3 regions of the Streptomyces sp. NPDC003247 genome follow, and region 1 is predicted to be linked to each of the others. Evidence: riboswitches for the same ligand, from Rfam matches in the RefSeq annotation. Region 1 holds a riboswitch; each other region holds the start of a gene.
What was found. Region 1 has a riboswitch for S-adenosylmethionine ahead of ACFYWQ_RS35645 (ABC transporter substrate-binding protein). Riboswitches for the same ligand answer to the same signal wherever they lie in the genome.

Region 1 (7,203 bases):
TTCCCGGGTAGTCCACGACCAGCCCGGCAGCCCGTACGACCGGCGGCCCGTCACCCACCGGCGGCCCGTCACCCACCGGCGGCCCGTCGTCCGCGGGGGACGCCGGTGTGCGGCTTCCCTCGCCGAAGACCGGTACGGCGGCCAGCAGGTCCCGGGTGTACGGATGGCCGGGTGCCGCGAACAGTTCGCGGACCGGGGCCTGTTCCACCACCTCGCCCTCGTTCATCACCGCCACCCGGTCCGCCAGGTCGGCCACCACGCCCATGTTGTGGGTGATGAGGAGCACGGCGGTGCCGAAGTCGGTGCGGCAGCGGTGCAGGAGTTCCAGGATCTCCGCCTGGACGGTGACGTCCAGCGCCGTGGTGGGCTCGTCGGCCACGATGAGCCGGGTGCCCAGGGCGAGGGCCATGGCGATGACGGCCCGCTGTTTCTGACCGCCCGACAGCTGGTGGGGGTAGTGGTCCACGCGGGTGGCCGGGTCCGGGATGCCGACCTTGTCGAGCCATTCGACGGCCAGGGCGCGGCGTTCGGCCTTGCCGGCACCGTGTCCGTGGGCGCGCAGGCCCTCGGTGAGCTGCCAGCCGATGGTGAAGACCGGGTTCAGTGCGGTGGAGGGCTCCTGGAACACCATCGCCGCGTGCGTGCCGCGCAGGGCGCGCAGCCGGGCGGCGGACGCGGTGAGCACGTCCTCGGCCGGGTCGGCGGTGCCGTCGCCGAGCAGCACGCGGCCGCGGGCGGTCGCGGTGGCGGGCAGCAGTCCCAGGACCGACCGGGCGGTCACGGTCTTGCCGCTGCCGCTCTCGCCGACCAGGGCCAGCACCTCCCCCGGAGCGACGGACAGGTTCACCCCTTTCACCGCGGGGGCCGCGCCGGTGTCCGTGGCGAAGGTGACGTGCAGGTCCTCGATGCGCAGCAGGTCAGTCATCGTCCGCGCCTCCGTCCGCTCGGGTGACGGTCGGTGTGGGGCCGACGCGCCGCCGGAGGCGCGGGTCGGCCAGGTCGGTGAGGCTCTCGCCGAGCAGGGTGGTGCCGAGCACGGTGAGCACGATGGCCAGGCCCGGCGGTATCGCGGTCCACCACAGTCCCGATGTGACGTCGGCGACGGAGCGGTTGAGGTCGTAGCCCCACTCGGCGGCCGAGTTGGGTTCGATGCCGAAGCCGAGGAAGCCGAGTCCGGCGAGGGTGAGGATGGCCTCGGAGGCGTTGATGGTGAAGATCAGCGGGAGCGTGCGGACCGAGTTGCGCAGCACGTGCCGGAACATGATCCGCCAGGTTCCGGTGCCGATCACCCGGGCGGCGTCCACGAAGGGCTCCGCCTTGACCCGGATCACCTCGGCCCGTACGACACGGAAGTACTGCGGTACGAAGGCCACGGCGACCGAGCAGGCCGCCGCGCCGAGGCCGCCGACCAGGCTCGACTGTCCGCCGCTGATCACGATCGACATGACGATGGCGAGCAGCAGCGGCGGGAAGGCGTAGAGCGCGTCGGCGAGCCCGACCAGCAGCCGGTCGAGGCGGCCGCCGAGATAGCCGGAGGCCAGGCCCAGCACGGTGCCGGGGACCACCGAGAGCAGCAGCGCCGCGAGGATGATCTCCAGTGCGGTCCTGGCGCCCCACACCGTGCGGGACAGCACGTCGTACCCCGCGATGGTGGTGCCCAGCGGATGTGCGCCGCCGGGCGGCTGCTGCGAGCCGAACAGTCCAACAGCGTCCTGGAGTTGGGCATACCCGTACGGCGCGACCAGCGGGCCGAGGAGCGCCGTGAGGACGAACAGCGCCGTGAGGGCCGCGCCGGTGAGCAGCATGGCGCGCTGTACGGCACCGCCCGTGCGCAGTCGTGCCCGCAGACGGTCCGGCAGCGACGTCTGCCGTCGCTGGAGGAGTTGTGCCACGGCTCAGTACCTCACTCGGGGGTCGATCAGGGCGGCGACGACGTCGACGAGGAAGTTCGTCACCGCCACCACGACGGCGAACAGGGCCACGATTCCCTGCACCGCCGGGAAGTCGCGCACGGTCAGGTAGTGGGCGAGTTCGTAGCCGAGGCCCTTCCACTCGAAGGTGATCTCCGTCAGTACGGCTCCGCCGAGCAGTCCGGCGACCTGGAGCCCCAGGACGGTGACGACCGGGATCAGGGCGGGCCGGGTGGCATGCCGGGTGACCAGCCGGAAGGGCGCCACGCCACGGGAGCGGGCGGCTTCGACGTAGCCGGCGGAGAGGGTGCCGATGAGGTTCGTGCGGACCAGGCGCAGCAGGATGCCCGCGACGAGCAGACCCAGTGCCAGGCCGGGCAGTACGGCGTGTTCCAGGACGTCGGCGAGGGCCGCGGGGTCACCGCTGCGCAGGGCGTCGACGAGGTAGAGGCCGGTCGTGCTGGTCTGGTTCTGGAGGAAGAGCTGGACGTCGGTGCTCGCCCGGCCGGACGCGGGCAGCCAGCCGAGCTGGATCGCGAAGACGAGTTTCAGCAGCAGTCCCACGAAGAACACGGGGGTGGCGTAGGTGAGGACGGCGAACAGCCGCAGCACGGCGTCGGGCGCGCGGTCCCGGCAGGAGGCCGCCACCATGCCCAGGGGGACGCCCACGACGAGGGCGACGGCGAGGGCGTAGAAGGAGAGTTCGACGGTGGCGGCGCCGTAGGTGCCCAGTACGTGGGTCACCGGTTCGTTGTCGGTGACGGTGCGGCCGAAGTCGCCGCTCGCCAGGGACGTCAGGTAGTCCAGGTACTGGGTGAGCAGCGGCCGGTCGTAGCCCGCCTGGTGCAGTTTCGCCTGGAGCTGGTCGGGGGTGAGCCGGTCGCCCAGCGCGGCGCTGATCGGGTCGCCGGTGGCGCGCATCAGGAAGAAGACCAGGCTGACCAGGATGAACACGGTGGGGATGATGAGGAGGAAGCGGACCACCAGGTAGCGGGCGAGTCCGTACCCGGCGGCGCCGTCGGCGGGAGGGGCGACGGCGCCGGGGGTGTCCTGCGTCAGGGCGCTCACTTCTTCGCGAGTCCTGCCCAGCGGAACGTGTAGGCGCTGTTCAGCTCGTCGGGCACACCGCTGATGTCGGTGCGGGTGACGATCGCGGTGGACCCCTGGAGCAGCGGGAGCAGCGGTACCGACGCCGCGGCCTTGTCCTGGGCCTGCTGGAGCAGGTCGGTGCGCTTCGCCGGGTCCGTCTCGGTCTCCTCCTTCTGGATCAGCTCGCGTACGGCCGGGTCGGAGTAGCCGTTGGCGACCCAGGTGTTGGCCGAGTAGAAGGGCGAGAGGTAGTTGTCCGCGTCCAGGTAGTCGGCGTACCAGCCGAGCTGGTAGAGCGGGTAGAGGTGCTTGATGCGGTCCTCGCCGTACTGGGTCCACTCGGTGGACTGGAGGTTCACCTTGAACAGTCCGGTGGCTTCGAGCTGGGACTTGACCAGCGCGTACTCGTCCGCCGAGGACGAGCCGTAGTGGTCGCTGTTGTACTGGAGGTTGAGGGTGACGGGGGTGGTCACCTTCGCCGCCTTCAGCCGTGCGGCGGCCGCGGCCTTGTCGGGGCCGCCCTTCTTGTCGCCGTAGAGCGACTTGAAGGAGTCGGTGGCACCGGTGAGTCCGTCCGGCACCGAGCTGTACAGCGGCTGGTAGCTGTTCTTGTAGACCTGCTGCGCGAGCTGGGCCCGGTCGACGGAGTCGGCGACGGCCTGCCGGACGGCCAGGGCCTTGGCCGCGTCGGCGTTCTCGGTCTTGGTGCCGTACGGCTGCGTCTGGAAGTCGAAGACGATGAAACGGATGCCGTTGCCGGAGCCGGTGTGGACCTTGATGTTCTTCTTCTCGGACAGGTCGTCGAGGTCGGCGGTGGTGAGGGTGCGGTAGACGGCGTCGACGGTGCCCTGCTGGACGTCGAGCTTCAGGTTGCTCGCGTCCGTGTAGTACTTGAGCTGGACGTTCTTCGTCTTCGGGGTGCCCAGCCGGCCGCCGTAGGCGCTGTTGGCGGTGAAGGAGACCAGCGAGTTCTTGTCGTAGCTCGTGATGCCGTACGGCCCGTTCCAGGGCTTCCCGGCGACGATGGCCTTGTCGTCGAGGATCTTGTCGGCGGGGAAGACCTCCTCGTCGACGATGTAGCCGGCCGCGGTGGACAGCACCTGCGGGAACAGGGTGTCGTTGGCGGACTTGAGGGTGAAGACGACGGTCGTGGGTGTCGGCGCGGCGACGGAGGCGAGGTTGTAGAGGAGCGACGACGGGCCGTTCTCGTCGGCTATCTTCACGATGCGGTCGAGGCTGAACTTGACGTCGGAGGACGTCAGTTGGTGCCCGTTGGCGAACTTCAGCCCTTCCCCGAGGGTCACCGTGTACTCCTTGGGCGCCGTCAGCTCGATCCCGGTGGCCAGATCCGGGGAGACCTCCGTGGCGCCGTTCTTCACGCTGAGCAGCGTGGCGTAGACCTCGCTCTCGATGGTGCCGGAGCCCGCGTCCCAGGCGCCCGCCGGGTCGAGGCTGGTGACCTGGTCCGTCGTACCGACGGTGATCGTCGCGCCGTCGGAGCCGGCGGAGCTCTTGGTGCTCGTGCAGCCGGTCAGGGCCACCAGGACGGCCGTGCCGAGGGTGAGGGCGCCCAGGGGCCGGAACGTTCTGACAGTGCTGTGCTGTGCCATGGCTGGTCTCTGCTTCCGCATGAAGGAGACACGAACGGGGCGCGGCGGACAGGGTGTGCCGCGCGCACGCTCGTGTGAAAGGTGAGGGTGAGGAGCGAAAACGGGTCAGGTCAGCTGTGACAGAGGCAGCTGCAGACCAGCAGCAGATCGACATGGCGTCGGGAGCACAGCACGAGGCCGGTTGCCACGCCGTCCTCCCAGGGATGTCGTCGGCCCTCGGGCCGGGGGAACGCACTTGCAGAACAGGAACATCCGCCGAGCCGTCACCTGGGGGCACCCCACTGCGTCGAGGGTTGCCGTCCGGCCAGCCAGGGCTTGATCACCGGAACTCGTGGCTCGCGCTCACCGTAGATCGACGCTTCTCCCGGCGTCAAGCAGTGGCTTTGCCGGGACGGTGTGCGCGGGCAGGGCGGCCGTTCTCCGCGCCGGACGGCGGGGGCAGGCCCCTCCCATCGACGGCCGTGGCCCGCACGAGGTTGGTCACGGCCGCCTTCGCCGCGTGGTGGCCCCAGGTACCCGGGAGGCGGCGCCCGTGATCACCGCGACCGGTGCCGTCAGGCCGGCGGCCGCGCGGCGAGCGCCGTGGTGAACGGGGTGACGGGGCGCTCCAGCCGTTCGCCGTCCACGGTGATGTCGACGGCCTCGTTGTAGAACGCGAGGAGCCCGGTGACGGCGCCGACCGCGGGCAGTGGCTCGGGATAGCTCCAGACGACGTTCGGCGGGACGCCGGGGTCACCGGTCCCGCCCCGCCACGACCAGTACGTGGCGGTCCCCTTGTAGGGGCAGCCGGTGCTGTGGTCGGTCGGTTCGAACAGGTCCAGGCGGACGTCCTCGGGCGGGATGTAGTAGCGCGTCGGCAGGCCGGTCTCGAAGAGCAGCACGGGGCGGTGGGTGTCGGCGACGACCGTGCCGCCGATCTCGACCCGGACGTGGCGGCTGCTGGGGATGGCGTCCACCCGCTTGTGCGGGTCGCGGGGGTGGACGAAGATCTCTTCCTCCTCCTCGTACCAGTGGTCCAGGCCCCGGCCGACGCGCCGGAACCACTCGAAGGCGATGTGCCCGGCCAGGTCGGCGGCGGGGAACGTCCAGGCCGCGTTCTCCAGCAGCTCGCCGCCGGCTTCGAGGTCGTAGAAGATCTGCGATCCGGTGTGCGTGCCCGTCGGGGGGTTCTTCGCCGGGCGGAGCAGGTCCGTACGGACCTCCTCGCGCGGGAAGGCGTACAGCGGGACGGGCACTCCGGGTTCCCACACGAGGACGGGATGCCGGCTGTCGACGACGGTGAGGTCACCCTTGCGGCCGCGCACCCAGCGCTCGCCGGGCTCCCACAGGAGGCCTTCGGGGGTGGTCCGTACGGCGCGCGCGGTGGGGAACGTGGTCATGAGCGGCTCTCCTTCTCCTTGCTCACCCGGTGACGTCGGCGAGGTGGGCGCGGTTTCTCGCGCCACGCGGCGATCTGTTCGGGGCGGCCGAACACCCTCAGACAATCGTCGACGGTATTGCGGGCGCGCTCCCCCACCGACACGGGTTGAGCAACGGGCCCGGGCCGGGCCGGTACGTCCAGGCGGCCGCGCCCCGTCCCGAGAGCCTGACCCTGCTGGAGGGCATCGCCGGTGTCGACCGGTGGTAGTGGGCGGAGAACGCGGCAGGGCGCGCGTTTCCGGGCGTCGCGGGGTGGGCCGGGGACACGCACGGCGGTCTCAGCGGTCGGGCAGTTCCTCGTAGAAGCCGCATCGAGGCAGGTCGGAGGCGGATCCACGCGCCCGTGGGTCTTCGGTGTAGATCTCCAGCCGGATACCGTCGGGGTCCTTGAAGAACACCTGTCCCGTCGCCGCGGTACCGTTCGTGGCGCCGCGCTCCTCACGGATCGGCACGCTCGCCGCCCGCAGCCCGGCCTCCACGGCGTGCAAGTCGTCCAGCGAGGGCACTTCGAAGGACAGGTGGTGCAGTCCCGCCCGGTCGGCCGCGAAGCCCGCCGTGCCCTGCTGCCAGAGCGTCAGCAGCACGACGCCGTCGAGCCCGAGGTGGGCGAAGCGATGTGTCTCGTCGGTCGATTCCCGTATCAGGTCGAAGCCCAGCGCCCGTCGGTAGAAGGCGAGGGAGCGGTCGAGGTCGGTGACGTTGAGTCCCGCGCTGCCGAGACCGATCGTCGTCATGTCACGCTGCCTTTCGAGGGCGTCAGCCCCGTCCTGCCCGCAAGGGCGGAGAGTCCTGTGGGCTCCGGTCCGGTCGCCGGCGGTGCGGTCCGTTGCCGTCACCCGGTGGCATCGAGCCGCCGGGCCCGCAGGGCACGCCGGGTTCCGTCCCGGCGTTCCGACAGCGTCCTGCGCAGCCCGGCCGGAACGGACCGCTCGTCGCGGGCCAGCAGGGTGTCGACGGCGACGACGACACCGTGGTCGACGACCGTGATCGGATAGAGGCCCGGGGTCTTCGTCGTCCCCCCGGCCAGGAGTCGTGCCATCTGCGGGGTGCGTCGTGCCCAGAGCTCGGAGATCGTCGCGAAGAACTCCCCGGCGTAGGGCCGCAGCAGTTCTTCCTGGCCGTACTGCTGGAAACCTCGGCTCAGTGCGACCAGCATCTCGTTCGACGGACTCTCG
Region 2 (7,203 bases), on a different contig from region 1:
TCCGTCTCCAGCGCGGCCGCCATCGCGTTGCCCGCGAACTTCGCCCGCCGGTTGGGGGCGAACCGGGCGTACTGCCGCAACTGGGCGGGCAGTTCGGCGACGGTCAGCCCTCCGAAGCCGTCCGAGACGATCTGGACGACCCGGCGGCGCACACCGTCGGGCAGCGGACGGTCGAGCACCTCAGCGGCGCCGTCGCCCGGCCCCCCGCCTGCGCTCTCCACCATCCGTCACACCCCAATTTCTGAGCCGGGCCCTCCCCCGCTCTCGACTCCGGTCGAGCGGGAGGACCCCCGTCGTCAGGAGCCGGCGCCCGGCCTGTCCACGAGTTCCACCTGGTCCACGGCGTTGCACCAACGGCACCGCACCGACTCGATGGTCTCACTGACCACCTCGCGCTCCTCGACCGTGGGCTCGCCGGCGAGATCGAGGTGGACGTACTCCACGACCTTCGACGAGCGCGTCACGTCGAACCGGGTGAGGTTGCCGCAGAGCGTGCAGCGCCACCGCGTCGTGGCGGTCGGCAGGGGAACCGTCATCGTGACCGTCCGCTTCCTTCTAGTGTCGGGCTTCCGGCGCCGGGGCGCGCCCAAGGGCTCCCCGGTCCGTGTGGCTCGTAACCCTACGGCCTGGCGGGTACTCGCCGCCCATCCGTCCACGGCGGCGAGGCGGTCCATGGTCGTACGTCCCGTTACGTCATGCTCTGTACTCATGATCAGGGACTGGAGCGGTGCCGTCAGCCGGAGCGTGGGCAGAGCGGTCCGGCGGCCGGCGGCACCGGTGACGTACGGACTGATCGCCCTGTGCTGTGTGATCTTCCTGACCGGCCCCGCCTCGGGCCTCGACGCGGGGTACGGCACCGCGGAGGAGCTGCCGGCCGTCCGGCGGGCCTACTTCCGCCGGTGGGGGGTGATCCCGGCCGACCTGTTCGAGGGGTCCGCGCGCGCCGCCCTCACCCCCGCCACGGCCCTCTTCGTCCACGGCAGCTGGGTGCACCTGCTGGGCAACATGCTCTTCCTCTACGTCTTCGGGACGATGACCGAGCACCGGATGGGCCGCCTCCGCTTCGCCTTCTTCTACCTCGGCTGCGGCTACCTGGCCCTGCTCGGCTACGCCGCCGCCCACGCCGGCTCCGGGCAGTCCCTGGTCGGCGCCTCGGGGGCGATCTCCGCGGTGCTCGGCGCGTTCCTCCACCTCTTTCCCCGGGCGCGCGTCACCAGTCTCCTGCCGTTCCTGCTCTTCCTGCCGCTGCGCTTCCCGGCGTGGGTGGTGCTGCCCTTCTGGGCGGCCCTGCAATGGCTGGCGGCGGGGCGGGCGGGCCCGGGGCCGGGCGTGGCCTACCTGGCCCACCTGCTGGGCTTCGGCCTGGGCTTCGGCTGCGCGTGGGCCGGGCGCAACGGGACGACTAGAGTGAAAGCCGCCCGAGCCCCGGCCCCCGAGGGAGAGAACCAGCCGTGATCACCGCGATCGTCCTGATCAAGACCAGCGTGGACCGGATCCCCGAGATCGCCGAGTCGATCGCCTCGCTGGAGTCCGTGAGCGAGGTCTTCTCCGTCACCGGGACGTACGACCTGATCGCCATGGTGCGGGTGCGGCAGCACGAGGAGCTCGCCGAGGTGATCCCCGGGCGGATCAGCAAGATCCCCGGCGTCGAGGCGACGGACACGCATGTCGCCTTCCGTACGTACTCGCAGCATGATCTCGAGGCTGCGTTCGCCATCGGGCTGGACTCTTAGCGCGGGAGCGCCTGGGGCGCGGAGCGTGTGTGCGGCTGCCGGTCGGCTGTGGCTGGTCGCGCCCACGCGGCGGAGCCGCATGTCGACACGGCCCCGCGCCCCTCAGGGCGCTGCCCCTGACGTCGGCTGCATCACACCGCCGGGACGCAGCGGCCGTCCTCCGTGCGGTACTGCCACTTGGCGCCGCTCCCGACCAGTTCCTTCACCGCGGTCACGAAACGCTCCACGTGCTCGTCCGGCGTGCCCGCGCCGAAGCTCACCCGGATCGCGTTGAGGGACTTCTCGCCCGGCGCGGCCTCGGGGGCGCCGCACTCGCCCTGGCTGCGCGGGTCGCTGCCGAGGAGGGTGCGGACGAGGGGGTGGGCGCAGAAGAGGCCGTCGCGGACGCCGATGCCGTACTCGGCGGAGAGGGCGGCGGCGAAGTGGGAGCTGTTCCAGCCCTCGACGACGAAGGAGATCACGCCGACGCGGGGGGCGTCGTCGCCGAAGAGGGACAGCACGCGCACCTCGGGCACCTCGGCCAGCCCCGCCCGCACCTTCTCGATGAGGTACCGCTCCCGGGCGACCAGCGTGTCGAAGCCCGCCTCCGTCAGGGCCTTGCAGGCGGAGGCGATGGAGTAGGCGCCGATGACGTTCGGCGAGCCCGCCTCGTGCCGGGCGGCGCTGTCGTGCCACTCCACGTCCACTCCCCCGTCCTCGCGCCGGGTGACCTTGCGGCTGGCGCCGCCGCCGGCCAGGTACGGCTCGGCCGCGCGCAGCCAGTCGGCGCGGCCGGCCAGGACGCCGGAGCCGAACGGGGCGTACAGCTTGTGCCCGGAGAAGGCGATCCAGTCGACGTCGAGGTCGCGCACGGACACCGGGTGGTGGGGGGCGAGCTGGGCCGCGTCCAGGACGATCCGGGCGCCGTGGGCGTGGGCGGCGGCGGCCAGCTCGCGCACCGGCCACAGCTCGCCGGTGACGTTGGAGGCGCCGGTCACGCAGACCAGGGCCGGGCCGTAGGGGTCGCGGTCGGCGAGCGCGCGCTCCAGGGTCTCGACGGCCTGGCGCGGGGTGCGCGGGGCGTCGAGGTAGGTGACCCGGGCGTCCTTCCAGGGCAGCAGCGAGGCGTGGTGCTCGGTCTCGAAGACGAAGACCTGGCAGTCGGCGGGGAGGGCGGCGGCGAGGAGGTTCAGGGAGTCCGTGGTGGAGCGGGTGAAGACCAGCTGGTCGTCGGCGCGGCAGTCGAGGAACTCCGCGACCGTCCGGCGGGCGTTCTCGAAGAGGTCCGTGGACAGCTGGGAGAGGTAGCCGGCGCCGCGGTGGACGCTGCCGTAGTACGGGGCGTAGGCCGCCACGTCGTCCCAGACGCGCTGGAGGGCGGGGGCGCTGGCCGCGTAGTCGAGCGCGGCGTAGGTGACCTCCCCGCCGGTGACGAGCGGCACGGTGACATCCCGGCCCAGAACGGGCAGCGGGGCACAAACGGACTGGGCGGAGGCAGCGGTGGAGACAGACATGGCGGAACTCCCGTGAGGACGCGTGGAACCGCCGTGCCGGACAGCGCGTCGACGGCACGGAGGGAAGAGGAAAAAGGGGTGTGCGGAGGCGGGGCTCTGCGGCCCTATCGCATTCGCTTGCTCACGGAAGACTCCTCGACGACCAGGACCCCTGGTGACGCGAGGGGTCCGCGCTTGCCGTGGGCCTTGCTGCCCACGACCTGGTCTTCACCCGGGGCACCCCGCCACGGACGGAGGGTTGCCGGACAGTCGGCCGGGGCCTCATGACTGTCACTCATGACCTGAGGAGGAAAGTACGGTAAATGATCGCGGTCCCGCAACTCCTGTCCGGATCGCGGGACCGCTTCCTCGGCCGTCAGGCGTTGCTGGCCGCCACCCAGCGCTCCAGCACCCGCGCGGCCGCACCGGAGTCGACGGACCGCGCCGCCTTCTCCATGCCGGCGCGGATCTGCTCGGCCAGCGGTGCGTCCGTCGGCTCCAGCGCCATCAGCGCCGCCGCGGCGTTCAGCAGGACGGCGTCCCGCACCGGCCCCCGCTCGCCCTCCAGCAGCCGGCGCGCGACCTGCGCGTTGTACGAGGGGTCGGCGCCCCGCAGCGCCTCCACGGACACCAGCTCGATGCCGACGTGCCGCGGGTCGAAGGTCTCCTCGGTCACCTTGCCGTCGCGGACGATCCACACCCGGGAGGTGGACGTGGTGGTCAGCTCGTCGAAGCCGTCGTCGCCCCGGAACACCAGCGACGAGTGGCCGCGCTCGGCGAAGACGCCGGCGACGATCGGCGCCATGCGCGGGTCGGCGACCCCGACCGCCTGGGCACGCACCCGGGCGGGGTTGGTGAGCGGGCCGAGGGCGTTGAACACCGTACGGACGCCCAGCTGCTTGCGGGCGGCGCCCGCGTGGCGCAGCGCCGGGTGGAACTTGACCGCGAAGCAGAAGGTGATCCCGGCTTCCTCGGCCACCTCGGCCACCCGCTGCGGCGTCAGGTCCAGATTGACGCCCAGCTGCTCCAGGACGTCCGACGCCCCGGACGCGGAGGACGCGGCCCGGTTGCCGTGCTTGACGACCTTCGCGCCGGTGCCGGCGACGACGATCGACGCCATGGTGGAGATGTTCACCGTCTTCGCGCCGTCGCCGCCGGTGCCGACGATGTCGACGGTGGGGCCGGGCACCTCGATCAGGTTGGCGTGCTCGTACATCGTGCGTACGAGACCGTTGATCTCCGCCACCGTCTCGCCCTTGGCCCGCAGCGCCACCACGAAGGCGGCGATCTGGGCGTCGGTCGCCTCACCGCGCATGATCAGGTCCATGGCCCAGGCGGTCTCCTCCGAGGAGAGGTCCCGGCCGTCCAGCAGACCGTTCAGCAGGACGGGCCAGGAACGGCCCGCCGCGGTGTCGCCTCCAGCGGGGGTCACAGCGCTCATAAGCCGCTCCTGGGTGTCATGGTGGTCCCGCTCTCCGACGGGACACGCGTCTCAACGGGTCCACCCTATCCAGCCACGGGGAACGGCGAAGAGCCCCGTCCGAACACCGGACGGGGCCCTTCAGCGGTTGCGTGGCGACGCAGTGATCAGTGGTGGCCGTGGCCGCTCGTGATCTCCCTGTACTCCTCGACGGTCGGCTTGGCGATCTGGCTCTCCTCGCCGTAGTACGCCTCGCTCAGCTTGGCGCGGACCTTCTCGGTGCGCTTCACCTTGCGCTCGACGCCGTTCTCGTCGACCGTCGGGCCGATCTCGGCCGGCGCGTACTGCTCGTGCGCGGTGAGCGTGTAGAGCTGCTCCTGGCTGAGCGGCTCGTGCACCTCGATGAACTCACCGTGCGGCAGGCGCTTGATGGTGCCGGTCTCGCGACCGTGCAGCACCTTGTCCTTGTCGCGGCGCTGGAGGCCGAGGCAGATCCGCTTGGTGACGACGAAGGCGATGACCGGGCCGGCGAAGAAGCCGATCCGGACGAACCAGGTGACCGCGTTGATCGACAGGTGGAAGTGGGTGGCGACGATGTCGTTGCCACCGCCGATCAGCATGATCATGTAGCCGGTGACCCAGGCGACACCGAAGGCCGTACGGGTCGGGGCGTTGCGCGGGCGGTCCAGGATGTGGTGCTCGCGCTTGTCGCCGGTGACCCAGGACTCGATGAACGGGTAGAGGGCGATCACACCGAGGAACAGACCGAAGAGCACCAGCGGGATGAACACGCCGAGGACCAGCGTGTGACCCCAGAAGTTGATCTCCCAGCCCGGCATGGCGCGGACCAGACCCTCGGCGAAGCCCATGTACCAGTCGGGCTGGGCGCCGGTGGACACCTGGTCCGGACGGTACGGGCCCAGGGCCCAGATCGGGTTGACGGACGCGATGCCGGCGAGGGCCGCGATCAGACCGAAGACCAGGAAGAAGAAGCCTCCGGCCTTGGCCATGTAGACCGGCAGCAGCGGCATGCCGACGACGTTCTTGTTGGTCCGGCCGGGACCCGCGAACTGCGTGTGCTTGTGGTAGAAGACCAGGATCAGGTGGCCGACCACCAGACCGAGCATGATGCCCGGCAGCAGCAGGATGTGGATCGAGTAGAACCGCGCGACGAAGTCGCCGCCCGGGAACTCCCCGCCGAACAGGAACATCGAGATGTACGTGCCGACGATCGGCACGGACAGGATCGCGCCCTGGGTGAAGCGGACACCGGTGCCGGAGAGCAGGTCGTCCGGGAGCGAGTAGCCGGTGAAACCGGTGAACATGCCGAGGACGAACAGCAGGAAGCCGAACAGCCAGTTGATCTCACGCGGCTTGCGGAACGCGCCCGTGAAGAACACGCGCATCATGTGCACGAACATGCCGGCGAGGAAGATGATCGCCGCCCAGTGGTGGATCTGCCGGATCAGCAGACCGCCGCGGACGTCGAAGGAGATCTCCAGCGTCGAGCTGAACGCCTCCGACATCAGCTGGCCCTGGAGCGGGACGTAGCTGCCGTGGTACTCCACCTCGTTCATCGACGGGTGGAAGAACAGCGTCAGGTACACACCCGTGAGGATGATGATGATGAAGCTGTAGAGGCAGATCTCACCGAGCATGAAGGACCAGTGGTCCGGGAAGATCTTGCGCATGTTGGCCTTGGCCAGGGAGTAGATCCCCAGCCGGCCGTCCGCCCAGTCGGCGACCCGCTCGCCCGCGGGTGCCTTGCGGCGGTCGTCGTTGTTACTCATCCGCGCTCCCAGAAGGCAGGACCGACGGGCTCTTCGAAGTCGCTGAGCGCCTCGAGGTACCCCTCGTCGTTCACGCCGATGCGCAGCTGCGGCAGGGCGTGGCCGGCCGGGCCGAAGATCACTCGGGCACCGTCGGACAGGTCGAAGGTGGACTGGTGGCAGGGGCACAGCACGTGGTGCGTCTGCTGCTCGTAGAGCGAGATCGGGCAACCGACGTGGGTGCAGATCTTCGAGTACGCCACGATGCCCTCGTGCGACCACTCGAGTTCCTGCTTGTCCTTGATGTCGTCCGGCTCGATCCGGACGATCATCAGGGCGGCCTTGGCGATCTCGTTCTGGAAGTCGTGGTCGGTCTCCTCCAGGCCCTCCGGCTTGGCGAAGGTGAGGGAGCCGACCGCGACGTCCGAGGGACGCAGCGGCTCGTTGGTGTTCATGTTGACGAGCAGCTTGCCCTTGGACCACAGCGTGTGGCGCAGCTTGTCCTCGGGCAGCGGGCCGAGGTCGCGCAGCAGGACGACGCCGGAGAGCGGGAACAGGGCCAGCGCACCGAACATCGTGTTGCGGATCAGCTTGCGGCGGCCCAGCGCGGACTCCTGCGCACCGTCCCTGAAGTCGGCCATGACCTTGGCCTTGACCTCGGGCGACGCCTCGATGGCGTGCCGCTCGTCGGCGACCTCCACGTCGGACATCAGGGTGCGGGCCCAGTGGACGGCGCCGGCGCCGATGCAGAACAGGGCGGCACCCAGCGTCAGGCCGAGCGCGAAGTTCTGCGCGTTGATGTGCCCGAG
Region 3 (7,203 bases), on a different contig from region 1:
GGCCGAGCGTCACCTTCACGGCGTCCGCGAGCTGGTTCATGCCGCGCTCGAGGCCGCGCCGCGCCTCCTCGTCGAACGCGATGATCTTGGCCATGTGAAGTGGTCCCTCCAGGACTGGGGGTGATTCCTTCGGACCGCGCCCGCGCCCGCGACGGACGGCTCGCCTGCCTCGTGGTTCCTTCCCCACCCGGCCTGCGGGCCTCACCGACCCGGTCCTTCGTTGTCACTCTCACCTTCAGAGTGCTAACGCCAATGATTAGCACTCGGGCATGCCGAGTGCAAGCGCCTCGGGGGGATCGGCCCCGGGGCGAACCGGACGAAGGCGCCTGCACCGCCCCGGCGGCGCGGGCTCCCGGGGGCCCGGAGCATCCCGCCGTCCCGGGCCACCAAAGGCCCCCGGGGTGCCCCGGCGCGGCGCGGGCGGCGCCGGGCAGCACGAAGGGCCCGCGCCCCCGTCGGGGTGCGGGCCCTTCGCTGGAAAACGTTGAAAATCGTTCAGGCGGTGACGCGAACCATGTCGGCCTGCGGGCCCTTCTGACCCTGCGAGATCTCGAACTCGACCCGCTGGCCCTCTTCCAGGGTGCGGTAGCCGTCCATCTGAATCGCGCTGTAGTGGACGAAGACGTCCGCACCACCGTCGACCGCGATGAAGCCGTACCCCTTCTCCGCGTTGAACCACTTGACGGTGCCCTGAGCCATGCCTAACTCCCCTATTACTGGCCCTTGCACAGATCCACACTTCGCGGATCCGGGTCAGACCTCACCCCCCAGTTGATTGGAGGCGTGCGCCGGAACGCGTCGACCGCGGCTGAATGTATCTGTCCCACTGCCGTCTGCAACAGGTCAATCGGACGAGAATTCTGGACGTCGACGGTCCGGAATATGGTGAGAATTCTCCCGAATTCAGGGCAATTCGGGCCACATAAAGGGAACAGAAGGCGCAAAAGACCTGCACACTTTGGCTACTTCTCACCGCATGTGAAGTCCGGGCTCATATGCGTTCGGCATGCGATGGGCAGCGCGTTCCCCAACTGTACCGTGCTCAACCACATTGAATTGCCTCCTCCGCTTCTCTTACGGAGGAGGCAATTCGATGAACTCTGGGTAATCGGTGTTACCGAGGGTTACTACCGGTGGGTACGGAGTGGGTGTCAGCCGCCGGCGACGGCCGGGATGATCGAGACGCCGGCGCCGTCCGGGGTCGCCGTCTCCAGCCCCTGCTCGAACCGCACGTCGTCGTCGTTGACGTACACGTTGACGAACCGGCGCAGCTTGCCCTGGTCGTCCAGGACGCGCGCGGCGATACCGGTGTGGTTCTTCTCCAGGTCGGCGATGACCTCGGCGAGGTTCGCGCCCTCGGCGGCGACCTCGGCCTGACCGCCCGTGTAGGTGCGCAGGATGGTGGGGATGCGGACGGTGACGCTCACGGTGTTTCCTCCGGACGGGTAGGCGCCCTGCGGGGCGCGGGGAACTGCGCGACCAGCCCCCGCGGCCCGCAGACGAACAACGGCCTCTCTCAGGCGAGACCGGCCTCGTGGAACGACTCGAGGTTCGGGCGGATGGTGGCCGTCAGCCCGGTCCCGGCGACCGCGTCCAGCGTCTTGAGGCCGTCTCCGGTGTTGAGCACGACGGTCGTCAGCGTCGGGTCCAGCAGACCGGCCTCGATCAGCTTCTTGGTGACGCCGACCGTCACACCGCCCGCCGTCTCGGCGAAGACGCCCTCGGTCCGCGCCAGCAGCTTGATCGCGTCGACCACCTGCTCGTCGTTCACGTCCTCCACCGCACCGCCCGTGCGGCGCGCGATGTCGAGGACGTAGGGGCCGTCGGCCGGGTTGCCGATGGCGAGTGACTTGGCGATGGTGTTCGGCTTCTGCGGGCGGACCACGTCGTGGCCGGCCTTGAAGGCCACGGACACCGGGGAGCAGCCCTCGGCCTGCGCACCGAAGATCTTGTACGGCCGGTCCTCGACCAGACCGAGCTTGATCAGCTCCTGGAGCCCCTTGTCGATCTTCGTGAGCTGCGAGCCGGAGGCGATCGGCACCACGATCTGGTCCGGGAGCCGCCAGCCGAGCTGCTCGCAGATCTCGTACGCGAGCGTCTTGGAGCCCTCGGCGTAGTAGGGCCGCAGGTTGACGTTGACGAAGCCCCAGCCCTCGCCCGCCGGGTCGCCGATGAGCTCGGAGCAGAAGCGGTTGACGTCGTCGTAGTTGCCCTCGATGCCGACGAGTTCGCCGCCGTAGACCGCGGCCATGACGACCTTGCCCTGCTCCAGGTCGTGCGGGATGAACACGCAGGAGCGGAAGCCGGCGCGGGCGGCCGCGGCGCCGACGGCGCCGGCCAGGTTGCCGGTGGAGGAGCAGGAGAGGGTGGTGAAGCCGAAGGCGCGGGCGGCCTCCAGGGCCTGGGCGACGACGCGGTCCTTGAAGGAGTGCGTCGGGTTGCCGGAGTCGTCCTTGACGAAGAGCTTCCCGGCCTCGACGCCCAGCTCACGCGCCAGGTTGTCGGCCTGGACGAGCTTGGTCCAGCCGGGGTTGATGTTCGGCTTGTCCGCCACGTCGGCCGGGACGGGCAGCAGCGGGGCGTAGCGCCAGATGTTCGCGGGGCCCGCCTCGATGCGCTTGCGGAGTTCCTCCGGGTCGTATCCGGAGAAGTCGTAGGCGATCTCGAGCGGGCCGAAACACTCCTCGCAGGCGAAGACCGGGCCGAGCGGCACGCGGTGACCGCACTCGCGACAGGAGAGCGCCGCGGCCGGACCGAGGTCGACGGAGGGGGTGGTGCCGGAGGGGGCGGTGACGGAGGGGGTGGTGCTTGCAACTGTCTGCGCAGCCATGTGAGGCGAGGCCCTTTCTCCTCATCTTCCCCACGACGCATCTCGCCGTGAGACGGAATTGGCACCTTCCCGAGCCGGGAGCCTCGCGGGGATCGTCGACTGCCTGTGGCAGCGATCCGTACGAGACCGGCTGGAGGGTTGCCGGGGCTTCATCGGGCCGTGTCCCTCTGCCCCTCTGGATGAGCGGTATGTGGTTGTGAGCGCGGGCGACCCCGGACATGCGATGGTCATCCGCGTTGTTCAAGACTGTAACCGAAGGCCAGGACAGTTGAGTGAGACCGTCCGAACCGCGAGATGGATCACACTGTCACCTCGCGTGTACCTGGTGTGATCACGACAGTGAGGAGCCGCAGACCGTGCTGGAAGAAGTCGAGCGCTGGCTGGCCGCCCGCTCCTGGTCCGTGACCGATCGCCCGCTGCACCGGATCCTGGCCGCCAAGCGCGCCTCGGGCCAGACGGTGTCCGTCGTGCTGCCCGCGCTGAACGAGGAGGAGACGGTCGGCGACATCGTCTCCGTCGTCCGCCACGACCTCATGCACCAGGTCCCGCTGGTCGACGAGATCGTCGTCGTCGACTCGGGATCGACCGACCGCACCTCCGAGGTGGCCGCGGCGGCCGGGGCCCGGGTCGTCCACCGGGACACGATCCTGCCCCGTCTCCCGGCCGTGCCCGGCAAGGGCGAGGTCCTGTGGCGCTCGCTGCTGGTCACCACCGGGGACATCGTCTGTTTCGTCGACGCCGACCTGAAGGAGTTCTCCTCCGACTTCGTCTCGGGCATCGTGGGCCCGCTGCTCACCGATCCGGGCGTCGACCTGGTCAAGGCCATGTACGACCGCCCGCTGGCCGGCGGCGCCGGCCAGGGCGGCCGGGTGACGGAGCTGATGGCCCGCCCGCTGCTCAACATGCACTGGCCGCAGCTCGCGGGGTTCGTGCAGCCGCTGGGCGGCGAGTACGCGGCCCGCCGCCGCCTGCTGGAGCAGCTGCCCTTCCCCGTCGGGTACGGCGTGGAGCTGGGCATGCTGGTCGACGCCCTGCACCTGGTGGGCCTGGACGCGCTGGCCCAGGTCGACGTCGGGGTGCGCAAGCACCGCCACCAGGACGGGCAGGCGCTCGGCCGGATGGCCGCGGCGATCTACCGCACGGCGCAGCTGCGGCTGGCCCGCGGGCATCTCGTCCGCCCGTCCCTGACCCAGTTCGAGCGGGGCGCGGACGGCTTCGAGCCGCGCACCTACTCGGTCGACACGGAGGAGCGGCCGCCGATGGCGGAGATCGCCGAGTACGCGACCCGCAAGGTCGCGTGACCCGGCGGCGACGCCCCGGCGGACGCGCCGTATACGGCCGGACACGGCCGGTTCACGCCCCGTGTCCGTACGTTTGAGCGGATCGGGTCCGGGCTAGGTTGAGGCGTATGGCTTCCACGCACGGTGCTGCTGCTCAGGGTGCTCAGGTGCTGGTCGCGTCCAACCGCGGCCCGGTCTCGTACACCGTCGGCGAGGACGGCTCGCTGCACGCCAGACGCGGCGGCGGCGGGCTGGTCTCCGGGCTGTCGGCGATCGGCCCGGACGCGGGCGCCCTGTGGGTGTGCTCGGCGCTGTCCGACGGCGACCGGGAGGCGGTCCGGCGCGGGGTCGGCGAGGACGGCGTGCGCATGCTGCCCGTCCCGGCCGACGTGCACGCCGACGCGTACAACGGCATCGCCAACTCGGTGCTGTGGTTCGTCCACCACCTGCTGTACCAGACCCCGCTGGAGCCGGTCTTCGACGCGGAGTTCCGGCGCCAGTGGGCCTCGTACGAGACGTACAACCGCGCCTTCGCCGAGGCGCTGGCGGAGGAGGCGGCGCAGGGGGCCGCGGTCCTCGTCCAGGACTACCACCTGTGCCTGGTGCCGGGGATGCTCCGCGAGCTCCGCCCCGACCTGCGCATCGGCCACTTCTCGCACACGCCGTGGGCGCCGGTGGACTACTTCGGGCTGCTCCCCGGCGACATCCGCGTCCAGTTGCTGCGGGGCATGCTCGGCGCGGACCGGCTCGGCTTCCTGACCCGCCGCTGGGCGGACGCGTTCGCCGCGTGCTGCGCGGAGTTCACCGGCGGCACGGGCGGCACGGAGATCGGCGTGCACGGCCTGGGCGCCGACGCCGACTTCCTGCGCGCCCGCTCCCGCGAGCGGGACGTCGAGGAGCGTCTGGCGGCCCTGCGCGAGGAGATCGGCACGGCTCCCGAAGGCGGCGCCCGCAAGGTGATCGTCCGGGTGGACCGGACCGAGCTGTCGAAGAACATCGTGCGTGGTCTCCTGGCCTACCGGCAGCTCCTCGACGACCACCCCGAGTGGCACGAGCGGGTCGCCCACGTGGCCTTCGCCTACCCCTCCCGCCAGGACCTCGCCGTCTACCGCGACTACACGGCCGAGGTGCAGCGGCTGGCCGGGGAGATCAACGAGCGGTACGGCTCCGCGGGCTGGACCCCGGTCGTGCTGCATGTGAAGGACGACTTCGCCCGCTCCCTGGCGGCGTACCGCCTCGCGGACGTGGCGCTGGTCAACCCCATCCGCGACGGTATGAACCTGGTCGCCAAGGAGGTTCCGGTCGTCTCCGACCGGGGCTGCGCGCTGGTGCTGTCCCGGGAGGCCGGCGCGTACGGCGAGCTGCGCGAGGACGCCCTCACCGTCAACCCGTACGACGTGCTGGAGACCGCCGGTGCCCTGCACGAGGCGCTGACCATGGCGCCGGAGGAGCGGGCGCAGCGCACCAAGCGGCTGGCGGCCGCCGCGACCGCGCTGCCTCCGGCCCGGTGGTTCCTGGATCAGCTGGAGGCGCTGCGGGGGACGCGGGCCAGCTGATCCGCCAGCGCCCGCAGCAGGTCCACCACGCCAGCCGGGCCGTCGACGACCAGGTCGGCGCGCTCGGCGAGTTCCGTGACCTCCGTGCTGCCGCTGGCGACGAGCAGTCCGGGGACGCCGTCGGAGCGGAGTTTCTCCACGGCGGCGAAGGCGGGCAGGTCGCCGAGGTCGTCACCGGCGTAGAGCACGGCCTCGGCGCCGGTCTCGCGGGCGTGCTCCAGCAGCGCCACGCCCTTGTCCACGCCCGGCGGCCGCAGCTCCAGGACCATCCGGCCCGGCTCGACGATCAGTCCGTGGCGGGCGGCGAGGTCGCCGAGGGGCTGCCGTACGGCCTCGAAGGCGGCCTGCGGGTCCTCGGCCCGGCGGGTGTGCACGGCGACGGCCCGGCCCTTCTCCTCCACCCAGGTCCCCCGCCACGCGCCGGCCGCCTCCAGCACGCCCGGCAGCTCGGCACGGACCGCGGCGACGCCGGGGTGGGGGGCGGGGGCGCTGACGGTGTCGGTCCGGGCGTCCCACCGTTCGGCCCCGTAGTGGCCGAGCACGGTCAGGTGCTCCAGCCCCGGCACACCGGCGAAGCCGCCGTTGCGCACGGCCACGGCGGCGGGCCGCCCGGTGACGACGGCGACGGAGGCGACCTGCGGGGCGAGCCGCGCGAGGGCGGGAACGGCGTCCGGGTGCGCCCGCGCGTCGTCCGGGTTCTCGACGATCGGCGCGAGCGTACCGTCGAAATCAAGACCGACGAGCGTCCCGGCGGGCCGGGCCAGAATCGCCCGGAGCGCGTCCCGCCCGGCGGCGGTGGCGGGTTCGGGGAGTGCGGGTTCCATGGAGTACGTCTCTGGGGTGCCCATACGGCGACGATAACCGGCAGCAGCGGCCCCTCACAGCCCCGGCCGGGGCAACCCAGCCCGTCCGGCCTGCGAAGAGCAGCGGCCCCTCACAGCCCCGGCCGGGCAACCAGCCCGTCCGGCGTTTGAGGACGAGGCCCGTCCAGGGCCGACCGGGGGCGCGGGGGCGGAGCCCCCGCATACCGCGGGCCGCACCGCCTCAGCGTTCGGCCCGACGCCCCTCCCGCACGCGCCGCAACCGATTCACCGTGACCGGATCATGAGCCAGCGCCCGAGGATCGTCCAGCAGCGCGTTGAGCAGCTGGTAGTAACGGACCGGGGACAGGTCCAGCTCCTCACGGATCGCCCGTTCCTTCGCCCCGGGCGCGGAGATCCCGCGCCGTTCCAGGGCGAGGATGCCCCGCTCCCTCGCCCCCAGTTCCGCCTCTGGCCGCTGCATGCCCGCACCGTAACCCAACGGCTCAGCCGGTGGCGCCGCTCTCCGCGGTGGTCGCCGTCGCCTCGATCTGGCCGAGGACGCCCGCCGGGCTGCCGTCGGCGGTCACGGCCTGGCCGATCCGCTTCTTGATGTCCGCGCTGACCGTCGCCCACGAGGTCCGCCCCACCGGATACAGCTCGGACGACGGGAGCTGGTCCAGGAACGGCTTGAGGTCCGCGTCCTCCGACGCCGTGCTCATGACCTGGGAGGCGGA

Region 2: linked by a shared signal. The riboswitch ahead of ACFYWQ_RS01005 (aminotransferase class V-fold PLP-dependent enzyme) and the one ahead of ACFYWQ_RS35645 (ABC transporter substrate-binding protein) in region 1 are both predicted to bind S-adenosylmethionine.
Region 3: linked by a shared signal. The riboswitch ahead of thrC (threonine synthase) and the one ahead of ACFYWQ_RS35645 (ABC transporter substrate-binding protein) in region 1 are both predicted to bind S-adenosylmethionine.

The regions. Positions count from the first base shown of each region.
Region 1 covers NZ_JBIAPF010000014.1:30,916-38,118, forward strand. The annotation lists gene ACFYWQ_RS35630 (dipeptide ABC transporter ATP-binding protein) at 1-925, opposite strand, end outside; gene ACFYWQ_RS35635 (ABC transporter permease) at 918-1,892, opposite strand; gene ACFYWQ_RS35640 (ABC transporter permease) at 1,896-2,978, opposite strand; gene ACFYWQ_RS35645 (ABC transporter substrate-binding protein) at 2,975-4,609, opposite strand; SAM riboswitch class IV at 4,836-4,946, opposite strand; gene ACFYWQ_RS35650 (DUF427 domain-containing protein) at 5,164-5,988, opposite strand; gene ACFYWQ_RS35655 (VOC family protein) at 6,307-6,762, opposite strand; gene pepN (aminopeptidase N) at 6,861-7,203, opposite strand, start outside.
Region 2 covers NZ_JBIAPF010000001.1:231,052-238,254, forward strand. The annotation lists gene ACFYWQ_RS00985 (NYN domain-containing protein) at 1-224, opposite strand, end outside; gene ACFYWQ_RS00990 (hypothetical protein) at 297-536, opposite strand; gene ACFYWQ_RS00995 (rhomboid family intramembrane serine protease) at 709-1,455, shown strand; gene ACFYWQ_RS01000 (Lrp/AsnC family transcriptional regulator) at 1,452-1,733, shown strand; gene ACFYWQ_RS01005 (aminotransferase class V-fold PLP-dependent enzyme) at 1,865-3,226, opposite strand; SAM riboswitch class IV at 3,392-3,508, opposite strand; gene trpD (anthranilate phosphoribosyltransferase) at 3,582-4,646, opposite strand; gene ACFYWQ_RS01015 (cytochrome bc complex cytochrome b subunit) at 4,793-6,415, opposite strand; gene ACFYWQ_RS01020 (Rieske 2Fe-2S domain-containing protein) at 6,412-7,203, opposite strand, start outside.
Region 3 covers NZ_JBIAPF010000011.1:136,355-143,557, reverse strand. The annotation lists gene groL (chaperonin GroEL) at 1-94, opposite strand, end outside; gene ACFYWQ_RS32305 (cold-shock protein) at 496-699, opposite strand; gene ACFYWQ_RS32300 (MoaD/ThiS family protein) at 1,152-1,427, opposite strand; gene thrC (threonine synthase) at 1,517-2,830, opposite strand; SAM riboswitch class I at 2,849-3,016, opposite strand; gene ACFYWQ_RS32290 (glucosyl-3-phosphoglycerate synthase) at 3,187-4,131, shown strand; gene ACFYWQ_RS32285 (trehalose-6-phosphate synthase) at 4,239-5,666, shown strand; gene otsB (trehalose-phosphatase) at 5,630-6,514, opposite strand; gene ACFYWQ_RS32275 (DUF3263 domain-containing protein) at 6,711-6,950, opposite strand; gene ACFYWQ_RS32270 (extracellular solute-binding protein) at 6,973-7,203, opposite strand, start outside.